DNA from 3 places in the Paenarthrobacter sp. NPDC091669 genome. Region 1 is predicted to be linked to each of the others. Evidence: riboswitches for the same ligand, from Rfam matches in the RefSeq annotation. Region 1 holds a riboswitch; each other region holds the start of a gene.
What was found. Region 1 has a riboswitch for S-adenosylmethionine ahead of ACIQLI_RS19455 (homoserine O-acetyltransferase). Riboswitches for the same ligand answer to the same signal wherever they lie in the genome.

Region 1 (9,925 bases):
TTTTCTGCCGGGCGGCCCTTCTTTTCCTCATACTCTTCTTCGAGGTGGTCAGCACGGTAGCGCTTGTGGCAGGAAAGGCATTCAACCAGGGGGTCGGAGAAGACGTCCACGTGGCCGGATGCTTCCCATACCTGGCGGGGAAGGATCACGGAGGAGTCCAGACCTACTACGTCCTCGCGGCCGCGGACCATGCTCTGCCACCACTGGCGCTTGATGTTCTCCTTCAGCTCAGCACCGAGGGGACCGTAGTCCCACGCAGAACGAGAGCCACCATAGATTTCACCGGCCTGGAAGACAAAGCCCCTCCGCTTGGAGAGGGAAATGACCTGGTCAAGGACGGATTTTGCTGCCATGGGTAACTCCATTTGTTCTACAGGGCCGCTGGGTGCGGTCCGCGGTGGTTTGCCCCGGATTCCGGACGAGGTTGTCCGGCGGGGTGCTGGGGGAAAGTTTGCTGCAAGTACCCGAAGATACCTGAAAGTGCTGCGACTCCTACCCTACCGGCCTTTGGCCGGGCCGCTCCGTGCGAAGGCGCCTTTGGGCCAGGGCAACGTTGCCACAATGATTGCGGCCAGCGTCAGGACCGTACCGAGCACCGTGGGCAAGGCGACTACCGCGCCGGGACTGGGGATCACGACGTCGAGCACCAACGAGCCCACCAACTGCCCGGCAATCATGCCCAAGCCGGTGATCAGCACGCCGAGGCTCCTGACCAGGAGGGCCGCCAGTCCGATGAAGAGGCAGCCCATGGGACCGCCAAGGTAGTACCACCACTCGGCAGGCAGCGGATTACCGGGTCCGGCGACGGCCAGCTTGATGAGCCACGCGATCCACAGAATGGCCGATCCGGCGATGAAATTGACCAGGGTGGCGGCAATGGGTGTTCCGTAATGGACGGTGGCGGTTCCGTTCATGGCCTGCTGGAAGCTCATGAAGAAACCTGCCGCGAGTGGCAGGAGGACCGGAAGCGCCAACGAAGCGATGTCCGCATCCCCACCGAACCGCGGCGAGACAGCCCGGGCGACGGCAGCCACGGTCAGGACACTGCCGATCACGCGCACTCCCGTGATGGCGCGTTTACCGCCGGGGCCGATGCCCATCCGGTCCACGAGCAAACCACTCAGGGTTTGTCCCGTGACGGCCGCGACTGTGAACAACGCGACACCCAGCAGGGCGACCGTGAACGACTGCGCAAAGACGAACAACGCGCCGATGGCACCGGCCATGACGTAGAAGCGGGGAAAGCTGCGGTTCCGGACAGCGGGGATGATGCGCTGCAGGCCCGCCCTTCCCCTGGGGGTTGCCAGTGAAATGGCTGCGATCAGCAGGAGCCCTGTGGTGAAGCTCACCACAGATGCGGCGATGCCGTCGTCCAATTTCGCGCCAAGGGCCCCATTGATCCGCGCTTGCAGCGGGATGACCAAGCCTGTTGCTACAGCAAGAGGGAGGCCAACGGCGAGCGGAAGGGTAGGGCGGGGTGAAGGCTGCGGCACTTTCACCACACTACTTCAGGCATCATTGCTGTATGAGCACTCCGGAAATTGAAGAAATCCCCATCCGCGACGACATGATCCGCCTTGGCCAGCTGCTGAAGCTTGCCAACCTCGTGGAGGACGGCGTTGAGGCTACGGAGCTCATCAAGAGCGGCTTGGTCAAGGTCAACGGTGAGATCGATGACCGCCGCGGCCGCCAGCTCCACGTGGGCGACACCGTGACGGTCAACGGCCGGACAGTCCGGATCGCCGCCGCCTGACGCCCCTGGTTTTTGTACAGATAACGCCCTTTTGAATGACTTTTAGGGGCGTTATCTGTCCAAAAAGTCATTCAGTCAGTCAGTCAGTCAGTCAGGACTTTGTGGGTCAGGAACTCGCCTACGTGGCCGATCTCCTGCTGGTTGATGCCGTGCCACATTCCCGTATAGAGCACCTTGGTCAGGTCAACGTGCTTCCGGACCCACCCCATGGTGTACTCGATCTTGTCCTGGGTGATGACGGGATCCTGCTGGTCCCGGCCCCAGAACAGGGGCACCGATCCGTCCAATTCGTGGTCCCGGAAGGCGGAGTCAGCCCCGGCGTCGATCACAAAGCCTGACAGCCCGACGACGGCGGCAAAGTCTGCGGGACGGTAGCGGAGCATGGTGGTCGCCATGGCCATACCCATGGAGAAGCCCAGCAGGGTGACCGAGGAGTGGTTGGCCTTGACAGTGTCCAGCCACTCAAGGGCGTACCCGGCCGCGAGTTTCACGGCGTCCAAGGAGTAGTCGATCGATGCCGTCAGCGGGAACCACGTGAAGCCGGGCCCCATGGGCATCGGTGCGCGAAGGGCAGCCACCACGAATCCGTCAGGCAGCAACCCTGCCAGGCTGAAGAGGTCGTCCTCATTGGAGCCGTAACCGTGCAGCAGGACCAGGAGCGGTTTGCCTGCACGCTCAGCTTCGTCATGGGACCACAGGACAACGGGCGCGGGGAATGCGGGGGCTTCAGTCATGGTTCCATTCTTGCAGTTACCCACAAGTAACAACCTACGGTGGCGTAGGTTCGCGGTAAGGGGGCAGGATATGAGCGTGAGTGAGAACAATCAGTTGTTGAAAGCCGGCGATCCTGTCCAGAAGCACCCGTGGACCCGTTACGTGGCACTGGGTGACTCCTTCACGGAAGGCATCGGTGACCCCGAGCCCCGGAACCCCGGCGGTCACCGCGGTTGGGCGGATCGCGTGGCCGAGGAACTGGGCCGGAGCCAGGAAGACTTCGCGTACGCCAACCTTGCCATCCGTGGCAGGTTGCTGCAGCAGATCATCGATGAACAAGTGGGTCCCTGCTTGGAACTGCAGCCTGACCTCGTGTCGATCTCAGCCGGCGGCAACGACCTCATCCGGCCCGGCGGCGATCCCGACCTCCTGGCCGAAAAACTCGATGCCGCCGTGGGAGAGCTGAGCTCGGGCGGCGCCAGTGTGGTCCTGTTCAACGGTCCGGACACCGCAGCTTCGGTGCTGGGGCGGATCCGCGGCAAGGTGGCCATTTACAACGAGAACCTCAGGACCGTGGCCGCACGGCACGACGCCGTCATTGCGGACATGTGGTCCTTGCGGCAGTTGGCAGATCCTCAGATGTGGGATGCGGACCGCCTCCATTTCTCACCGCTGGGCCACCACACCATCGCCATGATGGTCCTGGACTCCCTCAACGTCCACCACACCCTTGAGCCGCTGATGCCCAAGCCGCTGCCGCCGCGGACGTGGCGCGAGGCCCGCTCCTCCGACCTCGTCTGGGCACGCGAGTACTTTGTCCCGTGGGTCATCCGGCGACTGCGGCACCAGTCCTCCGGTGACGGCATTACCGCAAAGCGCCCGACGCCGGGTCCCGTCTTCGGGCCCAGCGGTACCTTGCTGCCGCGGCGCTGACATGACGGCACTGGCTGACGGCCCAGGCGTGACCGCCGAGACCATTCACAGCATTCGGCTACGGCGGCAGCAACTGCGGCCTCCCTGCGCCGAAAGCCCCGGAGAAGTGGTCCGGAATCTCCTTGCCGTCCAGTCACAAGAATTCCCCTATGCCCGGTGGACCCTTGCACAAAGGACACCTGCTTCCACTTCCCCGGACGTGGAACAGGCCGTCGCCGAGGGAAGCATCCTGCGAACCCACATCCTCCGGCCCACCTGGCACTTTGTGCACCGGGACGATCTTGGCTGGCTGATGGGACTCTCCGCGGACCGCCTCCATCAGGGAAACAAAGGCATGTACCGCCAAACAGGGATCGATGAGGACTCCGCCGGCCGAAGCGGCCTTATCCTTGCTGCAGCCGTTGCAGATGGAGCCCATAAGACCCGCGAGGAATTGGCCGAAGTCTTGGGACAGGCCGGCTTTCCCAGCAAAGGCCTGGGTTTCATCTACCACCTCATGCACGCCGAAATCAGCCGCATCCTGGTGAGCGGCTCCCCCATCCGCTCTCCCGGTGGCGCCCTGAAACAGACGTATGCCCTTTTCGAGGAGCGTGTGCCGGGGTTCGTTCGCACGCCATTGACCGGGGAGGACCGTGAAGAGGCCCTCGGAAAGTTGGCGCTCCGGTACTTCGGCAGCCGCGGGCCCGCCACCATCAAGGACTGCGCCGTGTGGTCAGGGCTGACCATGAAGGACGTAAAGCTGGGCCTCCAGGTTGCCGGGACACTGTCGCCCGGCGCTCTGGCTACGGTCAGCCTGGACGGACTGGAATTTTACCTGAACCCGGAAGACGTCGGCGTGCTCACCAATGCCGGGGGCCTGTCGCGTCCGCATGACGCAGGAGTCCCCCGCATCGACCTCATCCAGTGCTACGACGAATACGTCATGGGCTATTCGCAGTCCCGGCACTATCTGGGCGGGACTGCCCCATACTTCCCCGAGGACAACGGGCCCATACACGTGGTCCTGTTGGATGGCAGGTTGGCCGGATGGTGGCGCCATGGATTTTCCGGCGGAGCCTGCCAACTGGATGTCCGCATGAACCGGCCCGCAAGCCCTGCCGAACAGATGGCCCTGGACGCTGAAGTGGAACGATATGGGCGGTTCCTGGGCATGGAGACCAGGCTCCTCTGAAAGGTTCACTGAAGGCGCCCGGAGTTCCCGCCGTACGACCGGTCTAAGCTGGGATAAGACCTAGGAGGCCTGCACTGTGAACAATCTGATCTTCTGGATCATCGTCTGCTCGTGGCTGATTCCGCTCGGGATCCGCATGTACAACCGTTCCCGCGCGCGTCGGATCCAGAACGAGAACTTCCGCGGCCCCGGCTACCCGCCACAGAACCTGCCCGGCCCCGGCTATCCGGCACAGCAGGACTACCCTCAGCAGGATTACCGGGGGCAGCAGAACTACCCCTCGCAGGGCTACCCGGGCTACCCATCCGGGCCCACCGTCATCCGCCCTGTGGATGACGCACCGCAGTCCGGGCCGCCGTCGAACCCTTCATCCCCCACGCCCTTCCCGGCCACCAACGGTTCGGAGCCGCAAGGCTTCCGTGCCCGCAAGCTGGCCGAGCTGGACGCGAAGTTCAGCAACGGGGAGATCGCCATGGAGGATTACATGAAGCAGCGCGGCGACATCATGAACGGCTAGGCTGACGGCCGACCCGGCGCTTTGCAGCCGACGCTCAACCTAGGCGAAGAAGGCTCCGCGGAGTTGCGCTGAGAGCTGGCCGATTTCCGTCAGGAACCCGTCGTGGCCGATCGGCGCTTCAATGACGTGAACCGGAACATCACCCGGCAGGGCTTCCGCCAGTTCCCGTGATTGCGCCGGGAAATACAATCTGTCGCTGTCAACCGCCGCGACGAAGAACTCCGCAGTGGTACGCGACAATGCGGCCTCCAGCGATCCACGGCCACGTGCGACGTCGTGGGACATCAGGGCCTCGGTGATGGCGATGTAGCTGTTGGCGTCAAATCGTCGGACGAGCTTTGTTCCCTGATGGTCCAGGTAGCTCTCCACCTGATAGCGGCCACGCTCCCCCAGGACCGCAGCGGCCAGTGGTTTCTCTTGGTGCTGGGCTTCCCGGCCGAAGCGGAAATCCAATTCCAGCGCAGAGCGGTAGGTGATGTGGGCGATGCGCCGGGCCAACGCGAGTCCGTGTTCAGGGGCGGTGCCACCGTAGTAGTCGCCATTGTTGAAGTTCGGGTCCTGGCGGATGGCCAAAGTTTGGGCCTGCGCAAAGGCGATCTGCTCCGCCGTGCTGTAGGCACCCACGGATATCACGGCGCAGCGTTTCACCCGCTCCGGGAAGGTCGCTGCCCATTCCAACGCGCGCGCGCCGCCCATCGAACCGCCCAACACGGCATGCCAGGCCTCGATTCCCAGGGCTTCGGCCAGGCGCGCCTCGGCCTCGGTGCTGTCGCGCAGGGTGACCAGGGGGAACCGGGAGCCCCAGGGACGGCCGTCCGGCGCCTCTGAGGACGGTCCGGTGCTGCCGTAGCAGCCGCCCACAATGTTGATGGAGACGACAAAGAACCTGTTGGTGTCGATGGTGGCACCGGGGCCTACCAGCTGCTCCCACCACCCTTCTTCGTCCGTGGCTCCCCGGGCAACGTGCGTGCTGCCCGTGAGGGCATGCTGGATGAGCACGGCATTGGAGGCATCGGCGTTCAGCTGCCCCCAGGTCTCATACGCGAGGACGACGTCGGGCAGGAATCCTCCCGCTTCAAGGTCCAGCGGCCCAATGGCGGCGTACTTGACGGTTCCGTCTTCTTCCCCGGATTTTGGAAGTGCTGTAGCAGTAATGGTCATTCCTTTGACACCTTAACCTCGCGCTTGCCCGTCGCCTTGCGTGCGAACAGGCCAGGTCTTCACCCGGGGCACCCCACCGCGGAGGAGGGTTGCCGGCCAGCAAGCCGGGGCTATGCGCTGGCACTCATGACCTAATACGAAGAGTCTAGGAAATGCAGGGCGGTTCTGGCGAAGAATGTGACAACAGTGTGACGGTTCAGGGCCATTTCGTTCACGAATCAGCACTCCGGAATGCCGCCCGGCGAATAATCATCGGCCCGGGCGGCATTCCGGGAAAGGCGTCAGGCGCGGTCCCGCCTTCAGCTTTCAGGGCCGGGTTCAGGCTCCCTTGGCGGCCCGGAAGCCTGCTTCGAGGTCCGCGATAATGTCATCCACGTGCTCAATCCCCACGGACAAGCGCACCAAGCCGGGGTTCACGCCGGCCACCAGCTGCTGCTCCACCGTCAGCTGGCTGTGCGTAGTGGACGCCGGGTGGATGACCAGCGAGCGGACATCGCCGATGTTGGCAACATGCGAGTGCAGTTCCAGTCCGTCCACGAAGCGCTTGCCCGCCTCAACGCCGCCCTTGATGTTGAAGGCAACAATGGCGCCGGTGCCCTGGGGGCCGTATTTCCGGCCACGGTGGTACCACGGGCTGGACGGCAGGCCCGCATAGGCGACCGATTCGACGTCGTCGTGGGCTTCCAGCCATTCGGCCACCTTGGTGGCGTTGGCTACGTGACGTTCGACGCGCAGGCTCAACGTCTCCAGCCCCTGGGCGATCAGGAAGGCGTTGAACGGGGACACAGCGGAACCGAGGTCGCGAAGAAGCTGGACCCGGGCCTTCAGCACGTAGGAGAGGTTGGCGCCAAGTGCACCGTCCTTGCCAAGATCGCGGGCGTACACCAGTCCGTTGTAGCTCGGGTCGGGGGTATTGAAGCCCGGGAAGCGCTCCGGGTCCTTGCCGAAGTCGAAGTTGCCTGAGTCCACAATCACGCCGGCGATGGCAGAACCGTGGCCACCCAGGTACTTGGTAGCGGAGTGGACCACGATGTCGGCGCCCCACTCGATGGGACGGATGAGGTAGGGAGTGGACAGTGTGTTGTCGACGATGAGCGGCACGCCGGCTTCGTGGGCGGCGCGGGCGACGCCCTCAATGTCCAGTACGTCCTGGCGCGGATTGGAAACAACCTCGCCGAAGAACAGTTTGGTATTCGGCTGGACGGCGTCACGCCACTGGTCCAGGTTGTCCGGGTCCTCCACGAAGGTCACCGAGATGCCGAATTTCTTCAGGGTATGTGCCAACAGGTTGTAGGTACCGCCGTACAGGCTGGGGCTCGCCACGATGTGGTCGCCGGCCTCAGCGATGTTGAGGATCGCGAAGGTTTCCGCCGCCTGGCCTGAGCTCAGCAGAAGGGCGCCCAAGCCGCCCTCGAGGCTCGCGATCCGCTGCTCCACGGCATCCTGTGTCGGGTTGCCGATCCGGGTGTAGATGGGTGCGAGCTCGGCCAGGGCAAACCGGTTGGCTGCGCTCTCGGCACTGGGGAACACGAAGGACGTGGTCTGGTAGATCGGCAGTGCCCGTGCTCCCGTCGCGGAGTCGGGCTCCTGACCTGCGTGGATCTGGCGGGTTTCGAAAGACCATCCTTGGGACATGGAGTTCTCCTGTTCGTGGCGCATGGGTTCTGTGGAAACGTGCTGCGTGTGAGCTGGGGCCAGTCTAGGAAGTGTCCGGAGCCTAAGACAGCTTTGTGACGCCGGTGGAATCTTTCGGTCTTTTCGCGTCCCTGCATGACGCCTGCGGGCACCGGTTATACACATCCCACCTTAGTTAGGCTTGACTTAGCTGAGACCCCGATCACAAAGTGCCAAGATGAAGCCATGCGCATGGATCACGTCTCTTACGCCTGTGAACGAGATGGCCTTCTGGCCACTACCGAACGAATTTCCGCGGCACTGGGAGTGGACGCTGTCCGGGGCGGAGTGCACCCGCGCTTCGGTACCCGGAACATGATCATTCCCCTTGCGGATAACAAGTACCTGGAAGTGGTGGAGGTCCTGGACCACCCCGCTTCCGACAAAGCGCCTTTTGGCCAGGCAGTTCGTGCCCGCTCGGCCGCCGGTGGTGGCTGGATGGGCTGGTGCGTCGCTGTTGACGACCTGGCACCGTTCGAGGACCGCCTTGGCCGCTCCGCTGTTCCGGGCAACCGCAAGTTCCCTGACGGCCGCGAACTGGTGTGGCAGCAGATCGGCATCCTGGGCTTGATCGCAGACCCCCAGGTCCCGTACCTGCTCAAGTGGGAGGGCGACCCCTCACTGCACCCGTCCAGGATCTACGAAAGCGACGTCAAGATGTCCAGCCTCACCATTGCGGGCTCGGCGGAACGCGTCACAGAATGGCTCGGAGAACCGGTGGAAAAGCCGCTTGAGGACGTCGCTGTCCAGTGGATGGCACCGCACGGCACTCCGGGAATCATGTCAGTAACTTTCGAAACCGCCTCCGGAGCCGTCACCATCTGACCGCCCCATCCAACCGGGCTCGTCCCGGCACCGGTCATCCCTGTCCGGTAAGAACTTCGGCCGCCATCAGCGGGTGCCAATGACGTCACCCACTGATGGCGGCCGGATATTTTTAAGCGCCCTATCCCAGGCCCATCGCCTTGCCGAACAGGCTGAAGCCCACAAACGCCACGATGTCCAGCAATGCGTGGGCAATCACCAAGGGCATGACCCGCTTGGTCTTGGTATAGATCCACGCGAACACCAACCCCATGACCACGTTGCCGATGAACGGCCCGAAGCCCTGGTACAGGTGGTAACTCCCCCGCAGGACGGCGCTGACCACAATGGCCACGGGCATGCTCCAACCGAACTTCCCGAAGCGGTCCATGAGGTACCCCACCACGATCACTTCTTCCACGATCGCGTGCCGCATGGCCGAGAGGATGAGCACTGGTACGGTCCACCAGTAGGCGTCCAGGCCGCTGGGGACAATCGCCGTGGTGATGCCGAGGGCCCGGCCGGCGGCGTAGAGGCCCAGAGACGGAATTCCGATCACGGCAGCAAGTCCCACACCGTGGAGCAGGTCCTTGCCCGGCCGGGCAAAGTTGAAGCCGAGCCGGGCGAACGCCGAGCCGTTGTCGCCGTCGCGGTTTGACTGGATATGCGAAGACAGGAAGTAGAACACCAGGGCCACAGGCACCAGGGCGAAGATGATGTCCAGCAGTTGATAGGTGAGGTCAAAGTATTCGCGGGTGCTTTGGGACCGGTTCAAGGTGGAGGTGGCGTCGGCCAAGGGAGCCCGCGTCATCTTGTCCAGAAGCTGCACCACGGAATATACGGCCGACTGGCCCAGGGACAGGCCCAATACAATAAGTACTTCGGCGCGCAGCCGTCGGCGGGAAGCAAGGAACATGTACCCACCCTATGCTTGGTGGGATGGGTGCCCCAGCGAGAATTTTCATGATCCGGCACGGCCAATCCGCCGCGAACGCCGACACGTCCATCTACAACCGTGTGCCGGACTACCGGATCCCACTGACCGAACTCGGTGTGGAGCAAGCCCGCATTGCCGGTGAAGACCTTCGCCGGAAGCTCGACGGGCAACAGGTCTGCGTCTACGTTTCACCGTATTTGAGGGCGTACCAGACCTTGGAGGCGTTGAACCTGGGCTCGTTGATAGAACGGGTCATTGAGG
Region 2 (9,925 bases), on a different contig from region 1:
CGATCTCCTTGCCCTCGGAGGTGTCCACGATGCCGGCGAATTGCGGGGCGTCCAAGGACACCGTACCGGTGACATAGGCCTTGTAGCCGTCGCTCAGGCCAATCGAGGAACTGCCTCCCAAACCCACGGTTTGGCCGGTCAGACGCGGCACCTGCTCCGGAGTGCTCCACGCAATCAGGACGGGCGCCCACCGGTCACCGTATCTGGCGGGCTGGTATCCCTGCCTGTTGGTGGACGGGACCTCGGAACTGGGGCCGTCGTAGACGAACTTCAATCCGGTGGCGACGCTGGCTTGGCGAATGGCCTCGTCCACCAGTGGCTGCCAGGACGGATCCCCGAGATCCGCGTTCACCACGTAGTGGATGGGCCTGCACGGGGAGTAAGCCAGGGGAGTGCCGTCCTCCTTCACGGCGAGGAACTTGTACGAGGTACTTGTCCGGTTCACGGGTGCCGGAGTTCCCAGTGGCGCATCGGCTTCTTCCAGGCCGGGCACAGGTTCCTGGCGCTGCCCGAACGGGACCAACCCGGGCCGGGGTCCCTGGCTTTGCGTGGCGGAGGAGCCGTACAGGAACCGCTGCAGGTCGCCGCTGAAATACGCCCCCGCGCAGACCAGGCCGAGGATGCCCAGGAAGAACAGGATGGCGGCGATGCTGCTGTGCTTGATCGGCTGTGCTGGTGCTGCTGCCGGTGCCGGTGCCGGTGGCAGCGTGGCCTCTGGCCGGTAGGGGCCATGCGGAGGATCATGGGGGCGAAGGGGATCGGGGTCCGGCCACTGGGGCGACCCGTTAGGTTCCATGGAACCCCCTGACGTGGAGGCCGCGACGGGAGGTGGGGCGCCGCCGTCGACCGTAGTCGCCAGCATAAGTCCGGATACGCCGGGAGTCCATGGCCCCCTGAACCGGTTGTTAGATGTCCTCGCGGCAGGGGGCAGAGGCAAGGAGGTGCAGTCCGGTCAGGTCGCCGGCCGCAAGGCCGTCAGGGGCGCCAATTTCCGGGTACATCAGCTGGACCGGATCATCAACGTGGTCCAAACCCATGACGTGCCCCAACTCGTGCTGCATGACCGCCAGGACGTAGTCGGCGCCTTCGGGATCAGCGAGGAGTTCGGCGACCTGCGGGGTGTCCAACTCCAGGCTGCCCGTGATGTAGCTTTTGGGTCCGTTGTTCAGTGAGTACATGGTGCTGCCGCCCGTACCAATGACTTTGTCCGCCAACGCCGGCGCGGCCTCCGGCGTGGTCCACGAAATCAGCAGGGGAGCCCAACGGTCGCCGTACTTGGCCGGCTGGTATGGCTCCCGCCGGTCTACCGGCAACTCGTCGGTGGTGCCGTCGTTGACGAACAGGATTCCTGAAGCGGCGGAGACATTCGCGATCGCTGTCTCCAGCAGTGCATCGGAGCCCTCCGGCGCGGACGCTTCGTTCACCACGTAGTGCAGCGGCCGGCACGGCGAGTACCCCACCGGAGTACCGTCGTCGTTGGTAGCCAGGAACTTATACGAATCGTTCATGGTCTCCGGCGCCTGGGGCGAGGCCAGCGGGGCGTCAGCCTCCTCAAATCCGGGCGGCGGGGCGTCTGCTGCCCGGGCAGGTGCCGTTTGCTTCTGCCCGGGTTGCCCGTCGTGCGCGGCGCCAGGGACGCTCACACCCGGGAAAAGGGCGGTGATCCGCGGGTCTCCATGCAGGAACCCGCTGACCAGCACTGCCACAACAGCGGCAATTCCGGCCATGAGCACGCCACGGAGAATACGCCAGGCCGTGCCGGCACGCCGGTGCTTTGGCGCACGCGTTTCCCGCTCCGAGTCCACGGTTCTCCATTCCTCACGCCCTGGTCACGCGGGGCAGCGCGGAGGACGAACCAACATTACGGGCTGCGGGGGGAGCCGTCCAAACTAGACGATGGTTGCCCCGAATACCAGGCCGAGCCCGTACGTGGCGGCAGCCGCTGCCAAGCCGATCGCGAGCTGGCGCAGCCCGCGGCTCAGTGGCGACGTTCCGGACAGCAAGCCCACGACGGCGCCGGTCGCCAGGAGCGCGATGCCCACCAGGACACCGGCCACCATCAAGGCGGCAAATCCCGTCATGCCGAAAATGAACGGCAGGATGGGAACGATGGCACCGGAAGCGAAGAAGCAGAAGCTGGACATCGCTGCGCCCCATGCCGAGCCGACGGATTCGTGCTCGTCGGTGGCAGGTTTCTCAGGCTGCAAGGAGAGACTGGGATCGCAGTCGCAGCTGAACAGGCCCATGCGCTCTGCGGCGCGATGCTCAGCGGCCTCGCGCGTCATGCCCCGTGCAAGGTACACCAGCACCAATTCGTTGTGTTCGATGTCCAACGACGGTGCTGCTGTGAGGGTGGCCTGCGTGGGCAGCGTCGCGTTGAGCAGTTCCCGCTGGGAGCGGACCGAGACGTACTCGCCGGCGCCCATGGACAATGCGCCGGCCAAAAGACCTGCTACACCGCTCATCAGCACCACGGGACTGGGTACGCCGGTGGCGGCCATGCCCATGACCAGCGAAAGGTTGCTCACCAAACCGTCGTTGGCGCCGAAGACTGCGGCACGGAAGGTACCGGAAAGCCGGTTCCGACCACGGGTGGCCAGTCCCCTGACCACCTCTTCGTGGATCTGTTCGTCAGCCACCATGGCCGGTGTTGCCGCGGGTTCGGTGCCGTAGGGGGAGCGGCCTTCTGCTCGTTGGGCCAGGGCCAGGACAAAGACGGACCCGAAGTTGCGGGCCAGGAAGCCCAGGAACTGGCTGCGGGTCGACGCGGCCTTGGGCATTCCGGCGTGCTCACCCAGGAGCTTGAGCCAGTGGGCCTCGTGCCGGCCTTCGGCTTCGGCCAAGGCCAGCAAAATTTGGCGTTCTTCGCCGTCGCGCCTCTGGGCGAGTTCGCGGTAGACGGCGGCCTCGGCGCGCTCATCGGCGAGGTACTGACGCCATCGGCGGATATCGGCGTGCGAAGGCGGCGCGGGTTGCGTTTCGACGTTTTCGGGGGCTGCCGATTCCGGGGTGGGATCCGGAGCGGGGCTCGACGAACCGGGGGATTCCTGGTGCTGTTGCACTTTCTCTCCTGTGCTGGGTGGGGTAGTTGCGGCCCCATTGCACGCCCCACTGTACCGCTTATCTTCGCGGTTTTTTGGCTGGTATTCCTCAATCGGAATGTTCGGCGCACCGTAATTTCCGGGCGTCCTTGACCCTCGCCGGGCCCGGTGCTCAGATGGAAGGACAGGGGCGGGGGCCCACCCCGCGCACGTTCACCAGGGCTTTGAGCGGCCCACGAGACGGAGGTTGCACCATGAACACCACCGAATCACACTCCAACTATCCGGAACGGACCACCATTGAGTCGGATCCGGCCTACGACTACGCCGAGGACCAGGAAGTGGACGAGGCCTGGGTGGAAGAAGTGGACGCCTCCGAGGACGACGAACGTGTGGTCCCCATCGACGAAACCGAGGAATTCCGTGAGGAGGACGAGGAAATCTAAGCGGGCTCCTCGTGGCTGAGTGTGTAGTGTTGCTGCACACCCGCGCGTTTGCCGGCCGCGGCAACCGTCACCGTCAGGGTTCTCGACGCACCACACCAGAGGGTCGGCCGGACCGCTTGGGCCAACGCCTGCGCGATCAGGTGCGGTTCAGGATGCGCGAACCGACCGGTTCCGGCCTTGGCAGTGATGGTCACCGTGCCCAGGAAGAGGTCGACGGCGGGAATCACCACGACTCTGTGGCTGGCTGTTGGCGCCGGGGTACTGGTGGCCGGGGTGGTATCGCCTTGGTACGGCAAGGGACTGCTCCTTGGGGGAGTGCTCTTGCCCGCTCGGTTGTCTCTGGTCCGGGACGGGCCGCTTCCTCATCCGAACCACCCGTGAACATGGGGTTGGTGTGTGGCCAGTCGGAGCTTGGCACCACATCTCTTGAAGCTGGGACCACCTTACCGCACAGCTCCCCCCACCACCTCCCGTTGTGAGGCCTGCTCTGCGTCCCTTGGCGAGGTTTCAGGGCGCAAAGCGGGCCACACAACGCCCTCTTCCCGGGCACACAACAACGGCGGCGCCGCCCCGGAAAGGGGAGGCGCCGCCGTCGAACTTTGCTCTTTTGTTGTGCTGTTGGCTGCAGCGTTACTTGTGGCTGCTGACCGGGTGGGCCTCAGGCGGGAGTTCCTCGGAGACGGCGCCGGCAACGCGCTTGTCCCAGGCCTCGCGGACTGCGGGATCAGTGGGCGGGGTGAGCAGTGAAATCACGACGTAGGCGACGAACGAAGCGGCGAGACCGTAGTAGATCGGTTCGTTGGCGTAGACGCCGTCCGCGCTCGGAATGACACCCAGGGCGAAGAGGATCAGAAGGGTCAACGTCAGCACCGATCCCACTGCCATGGACCATGCAGCGGCGATGCCGGTGCCGCGCTTCCACACCAAACCGCCCAGAATTGCTACCAGGAGGCCGCCCACCAGGATGTCGTAGGCGATGGTGAGGGCAATCACCACGTCCTGGGCTGCCATGGAAATCAGTACTGCCACGATGCCGAGTCCAAGAACCCAGTAGCGGTTGGCCTTGACGTCGTGTTCGGGGTTTTCGCTGTCATCGGTGTTGATGGTCTTGCCGAACCAGCTGGCCACGAACGGGACAACGTCAGCGCGGGCCACCGTTGCTGCGGCAATCAGGGCGCCGGAAGCGGTGGACATCATGGCGGCAACAGCCGCGGCCATGACCAGGCCGCCGATGCCGACGGGCAGGATGTGGGTTGCAACCTCTGCGTACACAACGTCCTTGCCGAGGTTGGTGACATCGATGTCCGGCAATGCCACCCGGGCAGCCAAGCCGATCACGGCGCCTGCGATGCCGTAGAGAATGCAGTAGACACCGGCCGTGGCGCCGCCCCAACGGGCAACGGTGGGGGTCTTGGCAGTGAAAACACGCTGCCAGATGTCCTGGCCGATCAGGAGGCCCAGTGTGTAGACCACGAAGTACGTGATGATGGTCTGGGCGCCGATTCCATCGATCTGGAAGAAGGTGTCGTCGAGGCGCTCACGGATGCCGTCCATGCCGCCGGCAGCGTTCAGGACGAACGGGAGCATCAGGAAGAAGATGCCGACGGTTTTGATGATGAACTGGACCTGGTCGGCCAGGGTGATGGACCACATGCCGCCAATGGTGGAGTAAACCAGGACGATCGCGCCGCCAACGGCGATGGCAAGCCAGCGTTCCCAGTCGAAGAGCACCACGAAGATGGTGGCGTAGGCGCCGGTGGAAGTAGCGCAGAGCATGAGCGTGTAGGCCAGCATGACGATGCCTGAGGTCTGCGTGGCCCTGCTGCCGTAGCGAAGGCTCAGCATCTGGGAGACCGTGTAGATCTTCAGGCGCTGGATGGTGCCGGCGAACAGGAGGCTGAGAAGCAGCACGCCTGCGCCGATGGCTACCACCAGCCACATGCCGGAGATGCCGAACTTGTAGCCGAGTCCGACGCCGCCCACGGTGGATGCGCCACCGAGGACCACAGCTGCCATGGTGCCGGTGTAAAGGAACGGTCCCAGGCGGCGGCCGGCCACCAGGAAGTCGCTGTTGTTCTTGGTGCGGGACTTGCCCCACCAGCCGAATGCCAGCATGGCGAGCAGGTACACCACCACGATTGCGATGTTAATAGCCGAAGATTCCATGAACGGTCCTTGGAGCTGATGCACGGAGGTTGGGGTTTCCGACGATACTCCTGCGAAGCGTCGAAGTCTCTGTGCTGATGGTTGGAGATTGGGGAAGTGTTGTGTGCCTCACAGACAACACTTGTTGCCTATGAGGATATGTTGTGATCGGAGTAACAGTCAAGATGCTTTGGTCATGGTTCCGTCGATTCTGGTCCTGTTGGCCCGTCTCCCGGCTACTATTGCTCCAATGACAGGGCCACATGACAGGCCTGAAAGGTTCGTGAATGAAGGCTCTCCCCGTTGAACCGAGCAATGTTCCCGTTGCCATCGGTTCCAGAATCCGCGCAGCCCGGCAGGCGCAGCGCCTCACCATTGAGCAAGTGGCTGATGCCACCGGGCTGACCAAGGGCTTCCTCAGCCGCGTGGAGCGTGACCTGACATCGCCGTCGGTCGCTTCTTTGGTCACCCTGTGCCAGGTGTTGTCGGTCTCTGTGGGTGACTTGTTCGCCGCCCCGGAGACGCACCTGACCAAGCGCGACGACGGCCCCCGCATCTCCCTGGGTGGCCAGGGCATCGTGGAGCGGTTGCTGACTGCCCGCTCCGAGCGCCGCCTCCAGATTTTGCAGGCCACCATAGAGCCGCGGGGCCGTGGAGAGAATGAGCTCTACGCCGTGGACTGCGACGTCGATGTCCTGCACGTGGTCAAGGGCAGGATCAAGCTCATCCTGACCAACGAGTCTTACGACCTCGAAGAAGGGGACACTCTCTCCTTCCCCGGCCGCGAACCGCACACCTGGATCAACCCCACGGACGAGACCGTCGAGGTGCTCTGGGTGCTGGTGCCGGCGGCGAGCCGCTAGGGCGGTTAGCCCACGTGCACCCACGGCCGGCGGGTGATGTCCGGCTCGGCTTCCCTCAGCACTTCGCGGGTCACCGGCGCGATCTCACCTTCGCCGAAGAACAGGAATTTGCTGAGGTTGGAGATCGGGTTGCCCTCGGTCCAGCGGAAGTAGATGTGGGGCATGAATCCAGTGACGTCGCGGATGTGGAGCAGCACGGCCGCCACGGTGTTCGGGACGTTGTTGCTGTGCACTTCAAGGATCTTGAAACCGTGCCGGATCTTGCCCACCACCTGGAGTTCCTGTTCGAAATCCGAGCTGTCATCCACGATGACCTCGATGAAGACGGCGTCGCAGTCGACGGGCAGGTGGCTGGCCTGCTGCGCGTGCTGGAGCTTCTCGCGGTATCGGCTGGCGCTGAGGTGTTTGGGCTCATGCGCGATGATCCGAACGGGTCCCTCGGAAGCGTTGGCGGTGAATTCCAGGGCTTTCTCGTCCATCTTGATATGGGTGGCCCGGAGTTCGAAGGCTCGCCGCATGCGGGAGATGAAGCTGACCACCATGATGCCCAGGATGAAGAGCGCCGCGATCTTCAGGCCGTCAGGCCGCTCGATCGAGTTGACCACCGTGGTGTAGACGAAGACGAGGGAGATGATTCCGAAGCCGATGAACTGGCCGCGTTGCTTCTTTCGCCGTGCGGACAGGGTGACTGCGATGGAAGCAGAGGTGATCAGGACCAGCACGCCGGTGGCATACGCGCCACCCTGGGCGTTGACGTCAGCCTGGAAAATGATGGTGACGATGAAGGCGATCACAGTGAACACCAGGACCAGCGGGCGCAGTGCCCGGGCCCAGGCGGGAGCCATGCCGTACCGGGGCAGGTATCGCGGAACGAGGTTCAGCAGACCGGCCATGGCCGACGCGCCGGCGAACCAGAGGATGGCGATGGTGCTGATGTCGTAGACCGTTCCGAAGCCGTCACCGAGGAACTTGTGGGCGAGGTAGGCGAGCGCGCGGCCCTCTGCTTTGCCGCCGTCCTGGAACTCGGCGGCCGGGATCAGCATGACGGTGGTGAAGCTGGAGGTGATGAGGAACGAGCTCATGATGATGGCCGCAGTGGTCAGCAGTTTGTGGGCACCCTTGATCCGGCCGGCCGGGTTGGCTTCGGTGTCCGTGGCGTGACCCTTGATCTGGGGCATGACGGCCACACCGGTCTCAAATCCGGAGAGTCCCAGTGCCAGGCGCGGGAAGACCAGAAGCGCCAGGGCGATCATCATGATGGGGTCGCCGTGGGAGGTGGTCAGTGCGGTCCACCAGTCGGTAATGACTCCGGCTTCGGTGAAGAGATGGGTCATGGATACGACGATGACCACAAGGTTCAGTGCCAGGAACGCTGCCACCAGCACTACGGCCACGTTGATGGCTTCCTTGAACCCGCGAAGGAAGACCACACCCAGCCCGGCGATCAATGCCAGCGTGATGACAACTTGCTGGCCTTCGAGGAAGTGCGGTGCGAAGGGGTTCTCGATCAGGTGGGCTGTGGCGTCGGCAGCTGAGAGCGTGATGGTGATCATGAAGTCCGTGGCGGCGAACCCTAGGAGGGCCAGGACGAAGAGCTTGCCACCCCAGCGGGGGAGGAGCCGTTCCAGCATGGCGATGGAGCCTTCGCCGCGAGGACTCTCGCGGGCCACGCGACGGTAGACGGGCAGTGCGCCGGCCAGGGTTGCAAGTACCAGGAGCAGGGTGGCCAAGGGGGACAGCAGGCCCGCTGCCAGTGCGGCGATGGCTGGCTGGTAGCCGAGCGTGGAGAAGTAGTCCAGTCCGGTGAGGCACATGACCTTCCACCAGGCTTGCGGCTTGTGGGCGTCCGACGGGCGGCCGTGGGGGCCTTGCCTCTTGCCTGAGGTGTCCGGCATTCCTTCCAGCAGCCAGGGCTTGAGCTTGAAGGAATTCTTTGGCCGGTTGGCCGGATCGGCCGGAGGCCTCGACAAGGTGGTCACTGTGTCCTTTCGTGCAGCACGGTGCTGCTTCCGCAAGGAGCGTATGGCCGCGTTCGACGCCGTGACCCCGGTTTTTATGGAATCTTTACGCCCACTGTGACCGGCATCTCAGGACGCGCACCCTCAAATCAGACTTGTAAACAGGTGATGCATATTAGGAAACTTTGAGTGTATGATGGGTGTCACAGTTATCCCAGCTATCCACTAAGGAGTGGCGCATTTTGGAAGAGCTCCGTATTGAGGCCAACGGCAACCTTGGTCCCATCGATTCGTCCCGCATCCCGCGCTATGCCGGTGCCGCCACCTATGCCCGCCTGCCCCGCCTGGACCAGGTCTCCAAAGCCGACGTCACGGTAGTTGGCGTCCCCTTCGACTCCGGCGTTTCCTATCGTCCCGGCGCGCGCTTCGGCGCCAATCACGTGCGTGAGGCCAGCCGTCTGCTGCGCCCGTACAACCCCGCCTGGGACGTCAGCCCGTTTGAGAACATCCAGGTTGCCGACGCCGGCGACATGGCCGTGAACCCGTTCAACATCAACGAGGCCATCGAAACCGTCCAGCAGAACGCCTTGGACCTCACGGCCAACGGCAGCAAGCTGGTCACCCTGGGTGGCGACCACACCATTGCCCTGCCCCTCCTCCGTGCAGCCGCGGAGCGCGCCGGTGAGCCGATCGCCATGCTTCACTTCGACGCACACCTGGACACCTGGGACACCTATTTCGGCGCCGAGTACACGCACGGCACGCCCTTCCGCCGCGCCGTCGAGGAAGGCATCCTGGACACCGAAGCCATCAGCCACGTGGGTACCCGCGGCCCGCTGTACGGCAAGAAGGACCTCGACGACGACCACCGTTTCGGCTTCGGAATTGTCACCTCCGCAGATGTCTACTACCAGGGCGTGCTGGAAACGGTCGCGAAGATCCGTGACCGCATCGGCAACCGTCCGCTGTACATCTCCGTGGACATCGACGTCCTGGACCCGGCCCATGCCCCGGGTACCGGCACTCCCGAGGCCGGTGGCATCACCAGCCGCGAACTCCTCGAAATCATCCGTGGCTTCCGCGGCATGAACCTCGTCGGTGCGGACATCGTAGAAGTTGCTCCGGCATATGACCACGCAGAAATCACCGGTGTCGCAGGCAGCCACGTAGCCTACGAGCTCGTGACCCTCATGGCGGACAACGCCGTCGAAGGCGACCGTCAAGGTGCCCCGAACGGCTACGCGCAGCAGGCTCTCGGCGCCCGCATCGCAGAGCTCGCCAAGGCAACGGGAGACCAGCGATGATTGATTTCGATCCCGGCACAGCAGCCCCTACTAAAGGGACCAACCAGCGCAACGGCGGGGACCTCGTCGTCGAGACCCTTGAAGCGCTGGGCGCGAAGACCGTTTTCGGTATTCCGGGCCAGCACGCGCTGGGTCTTTTTGACGCGATGGGGCGCGGCAACCTCCACT
Region 3 (9,925 bases), on a different contig from region 1:
CACAACCCAGCGCATTATCGCGTCCCTGCTGAGGGATGGCCGGGTGCATCGAGCGTACTTGGGCTTGGTGAGCACGCCAATACCGCTTGACGCCAGTGCCGTTGTACGGACGGGGCAGAAGGAAGGCCTGAGGGTGGTAGAGGTGATTCCCCGGTCGCCAGCGGAGCTGTCCGGGCTTCAGCCGGGGGACATCGTGCTCCGCGCGCAGGGGCGGGCGGTGTCCAGTGCCGAGAGCCTGCAGAAGTTATTGTTCGAAGAAGCCATTGGCCGACCCTTCCCTTTGACCGTGCTGAGGGAAGGGAAACCAGTACAGATTCTTGCGGTGCCCTCGGAGATGGTTCAGCCGTGAACGACGGCTAGGCCTTGCTCTCCGGAACATCGACGACGCCCACGAAGCGGCTGCCAACCCCCTCGTATTCGCTGCGTACTTCCCCGAGGAAGAGTTTGGGAAGGTCACTGTTCCGGTGGGTTCCGCAGTAGACGAAGGAAAAGTCCGGCCACCACTTTTTGGGCCGAATGGCTTCGGAATAGCCGCACACAGCACAGGTCAGATGCACCCAGACGGGGCGCTTGCCGGTACGGTTGGCGCGTGACTGCACCAACCAAGCCGGGGGATTGTCCTGCATGTCGCGGAGTTCGGCTTCGGAAAGCCTGGACGGAATACCGTGGCGCTGGGCCATTTCCATCGAAATATCAAGGGCCAATGCGGCATCACGTCTGCTGATCACCACTCAACGATACGGGACTTCACAGGCGTAGGCTGTGCTCATGACTGACGCTGCCGCGCTTCTGCCGCGTACTCCGCTCCAGAAACGCGTGCTGGTGGTGGCCATCGTGGCGTCGTTCATCGCCATCCTCGATGGTTTTGTGGTTAATCTCGCACTGCCTGCCATCGGGAGGGAGCTCGGTGGCGGCCTGGTCATCCAACAATGGGTAGTGGACGCGTACCTGTTGACCTTGGGTGCGTTGATCCTGGTGGCGGGCTCGTTGTCTGACCATTTCGGCAGGGCGCGAATCCTGGAATGGGGCCTGGCAGGTTTCGCCGTGACCTCGGTCTTGTGCGGGCTGGCGTGGTCCGGCGAAGTCCTGGTGGTGTCGCGGGCACTGCAGGGTATTGCCGGGGCCCTCCTGGTCCCAAGTTCGCTGGCCATGATCATTACCTCGTTTTCCGGTCCGGCCCAATCCAAAGCCATCGGCCAGTGGTCCGGTTGGACCAGCGCTGCGGCCATCGTTGGTCCGCTGATTGGCGGCATGGCTGTGGACCTGCTCTCCTGGCGTGTCATCTTCTTCATCAATGTCATTCCCGCCGTTGCCATTTGGCCCATATTGGCAGGCCTGCGGGCCTCCGATGCCGCGCGGGACAAGAGCAAACGCATCGACTACCCCGGAGCCGTCCTGGCCATGGTGGGCCTCGGTGGTCCCGTGTTCGCGTTTATCGAACAGGGCCGCATGGGCTGGGGGAGTGTGCAGGTGTGGTTGCCCCTGGTGGCCGGCATCGCAGCTATGGTGCTTTTCCTGATCCATGAGGCCAGGACTGCCGAGCCCATGCTGCCACTCAGGCTCTTCGCGATCCGCAACTTTGGGTGGGGCAACCTGGCAACGCTGGCCATCTACGGTGGAATTTCCCTGGGGTTCTTCGTTTTGGGAATCTATCTTCAGCAAGTTGGGGGCATGGCGGCCACCATGGCGGGCATTGCCTTGCTGCCTGGCACCGTCATCCTCATGTTGTGTGCCTCGTATTTTGGTGGCCTTGCAGGGAAGTACGGGCCCCGATGGTTCATGACCCTGGGCCCGCTGCTGTGCGGTGTGGGCTTCCTGATGTCGTTGTCGGTCCAGGAGCCGTTGAATTATTGGACACAGGTGCTGCCGGGCCAGATTGTCTTCGGACTCGGACTCGCAATTCTCGTGGCACCCCTGACGGCCGCCATTCTTGGTGCTGTCCCGCCCGAGGAGGCGGGGATCGGTTCAGCGGTGAACAACGCCGTTGCCCGGATCGCCGGCCTGATCACCATTGCCTTCGCGGGGCTGATTGTGGGACCGGTCTTCAGCCGCGAAGGTTTGTACAACGCCCTGTTGGTCACAGCGGCACTGTTCCTGACTGGGGCAGCAGCTTCCGCCGTCGGGATAAGGAATCCGCCCAAGGGAGCGGCGATTGCCGCTGACAGCCAACCGGATGCAGCGTCCGACGACGGCGGGCCGGCCGTGCAGCCCGGCTGAGCTCCCGCCGGGGGTGGGTCAGCGGGCGGGAAGGACGCAGCCTTCGTGGGTCTCAGCGCTCTGGACCCAGAGTGCGGACGTGACTTCGTCGGCGAGATCGAACTCGCGGCCTGTGGCGCCGCTTCCAATCCGCACCACCAGTGCTCCGCCGAACGGTTTACGTCCAACCACTTCCACCGGGGCGTCGAGGGTGATCTCTTCCGCTGCCAGATACCTGAGGAGATCGGGGTTCTCGTCGCTGATCCTGGTGATACGGCCGGAGTGGCCTTGGTCCAGTTCGATCATGCGGTAGGCGTGCGGCAGTTCAACTGTGCCATCCGCCGAGGGAATCGGATCGCCGTGCGGGTCCCTGACCGGGTGGCCGAGTTTGTCGGACATTCGCTCGATGAAGGTGTCTGACACCGCATGTTCCAACATCTCAGCTTCATCGTGGACCTCATCCCAGCTATACCCGAGTTCTTCCACCAGATAGGTCTCAATGAGACGATGCCGGCGCACCATGGCCAGTGCAAGGCGCATACCAGCCGGGGTCAAGCGAATGGCGCTGTAGGGCTGGTGGTCCACCAGTCCCTGGTCCTTGAGCTTTCGTACCATTTCAGACACGGAGGAATTAGCCACACCCAGGCGCTGGGCAAGCTGGGAGGACGTTATCGGCTTGTCTTGCCACTCTGTGTACGAGTAGATGACCTTGACGTAGTCCTCAATCGAGGAGGAGGGCGTACTGGTCTTCACACCCCAAGCCTACCGTGGCTGTGCAGCGCGCATCTTGACCGCCCGCCACATCTGCGTCACGTAGGGCAGCGGAACGGTCTCTCCCGGTGCGTGCCCCAGGTGCTCGTAGAGGTACCACTCCAGGTTGCCCATGACCTTCGCCCTGGTGGCGTCGTTGGCGCGGAGATAGTAGCTCCGCGACTTGGTCAGCTCCATGATGTCTTCGGGCGTCAAGGCGTCCGACCACCGGTTGAAGTGGCTTTCCAAACCGGAAAATTCCGGGCCTACCAGTGGACGGAACCCTGGCTTGTGGACGTCGCCGGCATGCATGATGCGCGAGAGCCGATGAACCCAGGGCACGTCGGTATCCAGCTGGTTCCAGACCAGTCCCAAGGTTCCTTGCGGCCGCAGGATGCGGGCTATCTCGGTGCTCGCTGCCAGTGGATCGCACCAATGCCAGGCCTGGGCAACACTGACGACGTCGAATGCTGAGTCCGTCAGTCCAGTTGCTTCAGCCGTTCCCTGCAGCGCGATGACGTGCGGGTGCGACTTGCGCAGTTGCTCCAGCATGTCGGCGGAAGGGTCGACGGCGGCAACGTCCAGTCCGCGCTCCACGAGGAGGGCCGTGAACTTGCCAGTCCCCGCTCCGAGATCCGCAGCAGCCGTGGCCCCTTGGGGAACAAGCCACTCCACGGAGTCCAAGGGATAGCCCGGCCGAACGCGATCGTAGTGCTCTCCACCGTCCTGAAAGCTCTGGCCGAACTCATTCCGCCGGTCGGCGTGGAGCTTGGGACCTCGTGGTCCGGCAGGTCCGGGAACGCCCGGCTGTCCGCTGGAGGCGGCCGGAGAAGGCAATGCCACCAAAAACTCCTTCACAGGGTCGCCAAAAGATACCCTACGAATTTACCGCAGCCGAGGTAGAGAGCGCTTAGTCAACAGTGCAGGGAGCAGCACCTGCAGTGCCGGGTGTATTGGGAGCCCACTCCGGGTAGGTCCGGTGGTCGTTGGCAGGCACCCAGCGGCCCTCATCCACCACGTAGTCCCAACCCAACCCGTTGCGCTTAAGCCCTTCGATGCCTGCGAGCAGCCTCGTGGCGTCCTCCAACCGGGAGCCCACGCCAAAGCTGGCACGCAAGGAGCCGGAGGGAAGTCCGAGTCGCTTGAGCAGTGGGTGGGCGCAGAAGCGTCCATCACGGAGGCCAACTCCGTGCTCGGCGGCCAGATAGGCGGCCACCAATCCGGCGTCGAATCCTTCCACGGAGAAGTTGACCACACCGATGGTGTCGTCGGAGTCAGTGAAGATCTGGTGCACAGTCACGCCATCAATGGCCTCCAAGCCGTCCACCAAGTAGGTGCGGATGGCGGCTTCGTGGGCGTGCCACGCGTCCTGGTCCAGCCCGGCGAGGACCTGCGTGGCGCGGGCGAGGGTTGCGGCACCCAGGACATTGGGGGACCCGCCTTCGTGGCGGGCAGGGCCCGTTGCCCAGCTCACCGAGTCCAGGCGGGCTTCACGGACTGCGCCGCCACCAGCCAGGTGGGGGGTCCCGGCGTCGAGCCAGTCGGGGCGGCCCACTACAACGCCTGAGCCGAAGGGGGCATACAGCTTGTGACCGGAGAACACCACGTAGTCAACGTCGGACTCCGCGATGTTGATCCGGCGGTGGGGTGCCAACTGGGCGGCATCCACAACGATCCTGGCGCCGTATTCGTGTGCGAGTGCAGCGAGTTCGGCGATCGGCAGGATTTCACCTGTCACATTGGAGGCGCCGGTGACGGCGAGCAGGCTGACCCCGCCTTGGGCCAATTCGTCACGAAGCTTGTCCACCGTGGCGGTCAACGTGGAGGCCGCCACGACACTGCGGTGCGGGACACCCTGCCAGGGAAGAAGGTTGGCGTGGTGTTCGATGTCCAGATACAGGACTTCCCCGGAGAAACGGCCGTCGATCTGCGGAAGGCAACCGGCCAGGAGATTCAGGGAGTCTGTGGTGTTTCGCGTAAAAATCACGGAATCGTCAGGACGCCCACCGACGAACTCACGGACAATGTTGCGCGAGTTCTCGTAGACCGACGTGCTGATCTGGGACGCAAAGCCCGCACCGCGGTGAACGCTGGCGTAGTAAGGCAGGACCTCGTTGAGGTAGGCCGAGACGATGGTCAGGGCCGGAGCCGATGCACCGTAGTCCAGATTGGCATAGCGGACGTGGCCGCCCTGGATCAGCGGTGCCTGCAGCTCAGCGCCCGTGACGGCGGCGAGTGGCCGTGTTGCTTCAGCTGCCTGTGACGGCGCTTCACCCGCGAAAGACGGAATGATGTTTGAGTCGAACGTGACTGTGCTCATGGGACCTCACTCAAGAGGGACCCCCATAGGGGGATCCGCGCTTGCCGCATCCGTTCCGGACCGGCCGGGTCGTCACCCGGGGCACCCCGCCGCGAATGGAGGGTTGCCGGCCAGCAAACCGGGGTTTAGCGCTGGCACTCGTGACCTGTAAAAAAGGTTAGGGCACCTCCAGCGGCCCCTCCAAAGTCACTTCGCTTTGTTAAGCGCTTTGTTACGCGGGGTTGAAAATTGCCCGTTTGGCGAAGAAAAAACGGCGGACGCCTCCAAAAGGAGGCGTCCGCCGTCGAATATTCGCTGAAAAGCAGCTTCTGGGCCCTGAGGCAGACCTGCGCTACAGCAGGTCGTCCAGGCCTGGGTTGAGCCGTTTGAGGACTTCTGAGTGAAGGATGGAGTTGGTTGCCAGCGCGTTACCGCCGAACGGACCGTCGTCGCCTTCCAGGGAAGTGAAGCGGCCGCCGGCCTCCGTGACGATCGGGACGAGGGCTGCCATGTCGTACAGGTTCAGCTCAGGCTCGCACGCGATGTCCACTGCGCCCTCGGCCACCAGGCAGTATGACCAGAAATCGCCGTAGGCCCGGGTGCGCCACACATCCTCGGTGAGCCCCAGGAACTCGTCCAGGTTCCCGCGTTCCTTCCACCCGGACAGGCTCGAGTAGGACAAGGAGGCATCGGACAAGCGGGAAACGTTGGAGACCTTCAAACGGGTGGCCGCAGCAAGGGACCGGCCCATGTAGGCACCCATGTCCTTGGCAGCCCACCAGCGTTTTCCCAAGGCGGGTGCACTGACGACACCCACCACGGGTTCACCCTCATCAACCAAGGCAATCAAAGTTGCCCACACCGGTACGCCCCGGACGAAGTTCTTGGTCCCATCGATGGGATCAATGATCCAACGGCGTGAGCCGTGTCCGCTGCTGCCAAACTCCTCGCCCAGGACAGCATCCCGGGGGCGGGACCGGGAGAGCTGACCCCGGATGGCTTCCTCCGCTGCTTTGTCGGCGTCGGTGACAGGTGTGAGGTCTGGCTTGGTTTCGATCTTCAGGTCCAGGGCTTTGAAGCGGTCCATGGTCTGGGCATCGACAGAATCAGCGAGGACGTGGGCAAGGCGCAGGTCATCGTTGTAGGTGGAAACGGGATGGGTCATGCCACCAAACTATCCTGAAACGTTCGCTGCAGCGGGGACGTGAAGCCGCAACGATCAGTTGACGGTGCCCAGTTCCTTGGTCTCTTTTGCTTCCAACCGGGGATCGGCACCGAGCAACCGGCGCAATGAGGCCAACCGCGCTGCTCCTGAAGGTCCTGCATGGCCGTCGTTCACCCACGGATCCAGTCCGCAGTTGATGGCCGTGGCGTCGTGCTTGCAGCCCCGCTCACAGGCTTCCGTTCCGGGCTCAAGATCCGGGAAGGAGTGCAGAATCCGGTCCGGGTCCACATGGGCGAGGCCAAAGGACCGGATGCCCGGGGTATCGATGATCCAGCTGCCGGCCGGGGCATCGGCGAGTTTCAGGGCCAAAGCGGAGGAGGACGTGTGCCGTCCACGGCCTGTCACAGCGTTAACGCCGCCGGTGGCCCTCTCCGCCCCTGTCAGGGCATTGACCATGGTGGACTTGCCCACGCCCGAGTGGCCGAGCATCACAGTGACCTTGCCGCCGAGGTGGGAGCGCAGCTGGGCTACGGCGTCCCGGTCCAACCGTGCGGACAGGCCATCATCGGAGCGGGCGTCGATGCCGCCTGCTTCTGAGTCCGCTGTGCGGCTGATGATCACGGGGAAATCCAGGCTGAGGTAGTTGGCAAGCAATTCCGCCGGATCCTTGACGTCCGCCTTGGTGATGAGCAGCAACGGCTCAATGCCGGCGTCGTAAGCTGCCACCAAGGCGCGGTCGATGAATCCGGTGCGTGGTTCAGGGTTGGCCGCTGCAACAACAATGACCAACTGATGGGCGTTGGCCACTACCACGCGTTCGATGGGGTCGGTGTCGTCCGCGCTGCGTCGCAGGAGGGTTCGTCGTTCTTCCACCCGGACCAGCCGTGCCAGGGTGTCCGGAGAGCCGGAGACGTCCCCCACCAAAGCGACGAAGTCCCCGGGTACTACCGGGTTGCGCCGGAGTTCGCGGGCCCGCGCTGCGATGACGACGCGTGCGTTCGCGGAATCCTCGTCCACAATCGCCCTGTACCGTCCGCGGTCAACGGTGATGATCCGGCCGATAACGGCGTCGTCGTGGCTGGGCCTGTCCTTGGTCCGCGGCCTGGAACCTTTTTTGTTGGGGCGGATCCGGACGTCGGATTCATCCCAGGAGCGTGCATCACGGCCCATGGTCAGTTTTTTACCCCATCCGTGCTGGAGATGGTCCCCACCATTCGGGCCCACATTTCCGGGAACTCCGGCATGGTCTTGGAGGTGGTGGCGATGTCTTCCACCTCGACGCCTTCCACGGCGAGGCCCAGAATGGCGCCGGCAGTGGCCATGCGGTGGTCGGCGTAGCTGTGGACCACACCGGCGTGCAGTGCCGCGGGGCGGATGACGAGGCCATCGGCGGTCTCTTCGGCGTCACCGCCCAGGGAGTTGATTTCGGCAACGAGTGCTGCGAGCCGGTCTGTTTCGTGGCCTCGCAGATGGGCGATCCCCGTCAGCCGCGAGGGGCCGTCAGCCAGAGCACACAAGGCGGCAACGGTGGGTGCGAGTTCGCTGGTTTCGTCGAAGTCGGCGCCCTTGATGACCGGTCCGCCGGTCACAGTGAGGGTCCCGTTTTCCACGGTGACGCTGGCTCCCATGGTGGCCAGGATGGTCCGCCACATATCGCCAACCTGAGTGGTGCCGGCCGGCCAATTGGTGACTCGTACAGTGCCCTGCGTTGCCAGTGCCGCAGCCAGGAAAGGGCCAGCGTTGGAAAGGTCCTGCTCGATCCTCTGGTCAAAGGCATGGATGGGTCCAGGGGAGACCCGCCAGTGGTTTGGTACGGAGTCGTCCACGTTGACGCCCACGCTGCGGAGGACCTCCACGGTCATGGTGATGTGGTCCAGGCTGGGTACGGGCTTGCCGACGTGCTCCAAGTGGAGACCATCGGTGAAACGGGCACCGACCAGCAGCAGGGCGGACACAAACTGCGACGACGCGCTGGCATCGATCACTAAGTGGCCGCCACGGACTTCGCCGGTGCCGTTCACCGTGAAGGGAAGAGCCGACGGCGTCCTGCCGCCTTCGGCTGCCACGGGGACGCCGAGGGCGGTCAACGCCTCGATGATGGTGCCCATGGGCCTGTTGCGGGCGTGCGGATCGCCGTCGAAGACGGTAGTTCCCTTGCGCAAGGCCGCCAGCGGAGGAACGAACCGCATGACAGTGCCGGCGAGGCCGCAGTCAATGGCTGTCCCGGTACTTGGGGCGGCCGGATCCATCGGGGTGATCTCGAGGTCAGGGCCGTAGTCGCCGTCGCCAGGAACCTCCGTGACCGTGGCACCCAACTGCCGCAAAGCCTGGATCATCAAAGCGGAATCACGGGAATGCAGCGGAGCCCGCAGCCGTGAGGGACCATCCGCCAAAGCCGCCAACACCAGGAACCGGTTGGTCAGCGACTTTGAACCAGGTACCGTCACCGTGGCGTCCACGGGCCCTTTGGCGTAGGGCGCCGGCCAGAGAGGCAGCGGAGCGGCTTTGGTTGATCCGGTGTTTGCGGCGGTGGTACCCGTCATGCTTCCTTATGCTCCAACTGCGTTGTCAACGGCCTTGCGTACTGCTTTGTCTGCCCGCTTGATGTGCTTGCCCGTCACCTTTTTGGCGTCGGCAGCCAAGTGCTCCGCGCGCCAGGCAATGCTCGGGCGTCCCTCGGTATCAACCGAGGCAAGAAGGACCCCGCCCGTCAGGGAAATGTTCTTCAGCAACTGGGCCTTGCGTGCGCTCCGGCCTTCCTTGGTGCTGATATCCGCTGAACGCCATTCGACGTAGGAGTTCAACGCCGACGTCACAGCCAGCACCGTTGCGGCAAAACGGGTGAGCTTACCAAGCCCGAGCAAGGCGCCGGCACCTAACTGGGCGCCTCCAAGGACGCGCGCAAGGGTCTTCTCATCGGCTTTGAAAGGCAGGGATTCCGAGGCCCGTCGAAGGACGGGCGAAAGCTGCTTGGCGGTATCGTCTGCATTCCTGAGCTTGTCAAGACCTGCGACGACGAAGCTGGACGCGAGCATGGGCCGCGCGAGAAAACGGATAACAGACATGTCTTGCCTCCTGGATGGCTTGCCACACTATGTCAATGGTGTTGTGTTCGAGGGGTGCAGTCTGCTCTAGTCTTGCACCTTTGCGGAATAATTACCCAGCGGCGGCCGTTGTGAACTAGTGGTGCGGTGGAGACCGGACTGCGGCACGGTGTTGCCGCCTTGGTGAACGGAGTTGATTTTTTGACTTTGGTTAAGGACCGTGTGGTTCTACCGGAGCGCGGGTACGGCTCACAGCCGGATTCCCCGCAGCTGACAGTAGACTTGGCAACGATGAGCACCACGGAACCGGCCGCAGCGGCCATGTACCAGGCGGCCGGCGCGGAAGACGCAGTGGCCGCACCCGACGTCGATGTAGCTTCGGAGACTCCCGAGGAGCGGCGCGCGCGGTTCGAGCGCGACGCCATACAATACGTGGACCAACTGTATTCGGCAGCCATGAGGATGGCGCGA

Region 2: another riboswitch for S-adenosylmethionine. It lies ahead of ACIQLI_RS15865 (hypothetical protein); the one in region 1 lies ahead of ACIQLI_RS19455 (homoserine O-acetyltransferase).
Region 3: another riboswitch for S-adenosylmethionine. It lies ahead of ACIQLI_RS10480 (aminotransferase class V-fold PLP-dependent enzyme); the one in region 1 lies ahead of ACIQLI_RS19455 (homoserine O-acetyltransferase).

The regions. Positions count from the first base shown of each region.
Region 1 covers NZ_JBIVTK010000013.1:80,349-90,273, reverse strand. Annotated here, with positions in the region: gene ACIQLI_RS19490 (glycine--tRNA ligase) at 1-353, opposite strand, end outside; gene ACIQLI_RS19485 (DMT family transporter) at 498-1,502, opposite strand; gene ACIQLI_RS19480 (RNA-binding S4 domain-containing protein) at 1,526-1,753, shown strand; gene ACIQLI_RS19475 (alpha/beta hydrolase) at 1,837-2,487, opposite strand; gene ACIQLI_RS19470 (SGNH/GDSL hydrolase family protein) at 2,558-3,400, shown strand; gene ACIQLI_RS19465 (winged helix DNA-binding domain-containing protein) at 3,402-4,571, shown strand; gene ACIQLI_RS19460 (hypothetical protein) at 4,648-5,088, shown strand; gene ACIQLI_RS19455 (homoserine O-acetyltransferase) at 5,128-6,249, opposite strand; SAM riboswitch class IV at 6,265-6,381, opposite strand; gene ACIQLI_RS19450 (bifunctional o-acetylhomoserine/o-acetylserine sulfhydrylase) at 6,568-7,908, opposite strand; gene ACIQLI_RS19445 (VOC family protein) at 8,110-8,748, shown strand; gene ACIQLI_RS19440 (CPBP family intramembrane glutamic endopeptidase) at 8,870-9,643, opposite strand; gene ACIQLI_RS19435 (histidine phosphatase family protein) at 9,667-9,925, shown strand, end outside.
Region 2 covers NZ_JBIVTK010000009.1:71,565-81,489, reverse strand. Annotated here, with positions in the region: gene ACIQLI_RS15885 (matrixin family metalloprotease) at 1-796, opposite strand, end outside; gene ACIQLI_RS15880 (matrixin family metalloprotease) at 906-1,805, opposite strand; gene ACIQLI_RS15875 (VIT1/CCC1 transporter family protein) at 1,890-3,062, opposite strand; gene ACIQLI_RS15870 (hypothetical protein) at 3,296-3,487, shown strand; gene ACIQLI_RS15865 (hypothetical protein) at 3,484-3,783, opposite strand; SAM riboswitch class IV at 3,800-3,919, opposite strand; gene ACIQLI_RS15860 (sodium:solute symporter) at 4,118-5,653, opposite strand; gene ACIQLI_RS15855 (cupin domain-containing protein) at 5,920-6,495, shown strand; gene ACIQLI_RS15850 (amino acid transporter) at 6,501-8,474, opposite strand; gene speB (agmatinase) at 8,696-9,757, shown strand; gene ACIQLI_RS15840 (thiamine pyrophosphate-binding protein) at 9,754-9,925, shown strand, end outside.
Region 3 covers NZ_JBIVTK010000005.1:165,480-175,404, forward strand. Annotated here, with positions in the region: gene ACIQLI_RS10455 (S1C family serine protease) at 1-349, shown strand, start outside; gene ACIQLI_RS10460 (hypothetical protein) at 357-686, opposite strand; gene ACIQLI_RS10465 (MFS transporter) at 769-2,217, shown strand; gene ACIQLI_RS10470 (metal-dependent transcriptional regulator) at 2,236-2,949, opposite strand; gene ACIQLI_RS10475 (class I SAM-dependent methyltransferase) at 2,959-3,783, opposite strand; gene ACIQLI_RS10480 (aminotransferase class V-fold PLP-dependent enzyme) at 3,857-5,266, opposite strand; SAM riboswitch class IV at 5,299-5,412, opposite strand; gene hisN (histidinol-phosphatase) at 5,598-6,410, opposite strand; gene ACIQLI_RS10490 (ribosome small subunit-dependent GTPase A) at 6,465-7,580, opposite strand; gene aroA (3-phosphoshikimate 1-carboxyvinyltransferase) at 7,583-8,953, opposite strand; gene ACIQLI_RS10500 (DoxX family membrane protein) at 8,960-9,475, opposite strand; gene ACIQLI_RS10505 (sigma-70 family RNA polymerase sigma factor) at 9,656-9,925, shown strand, end outside.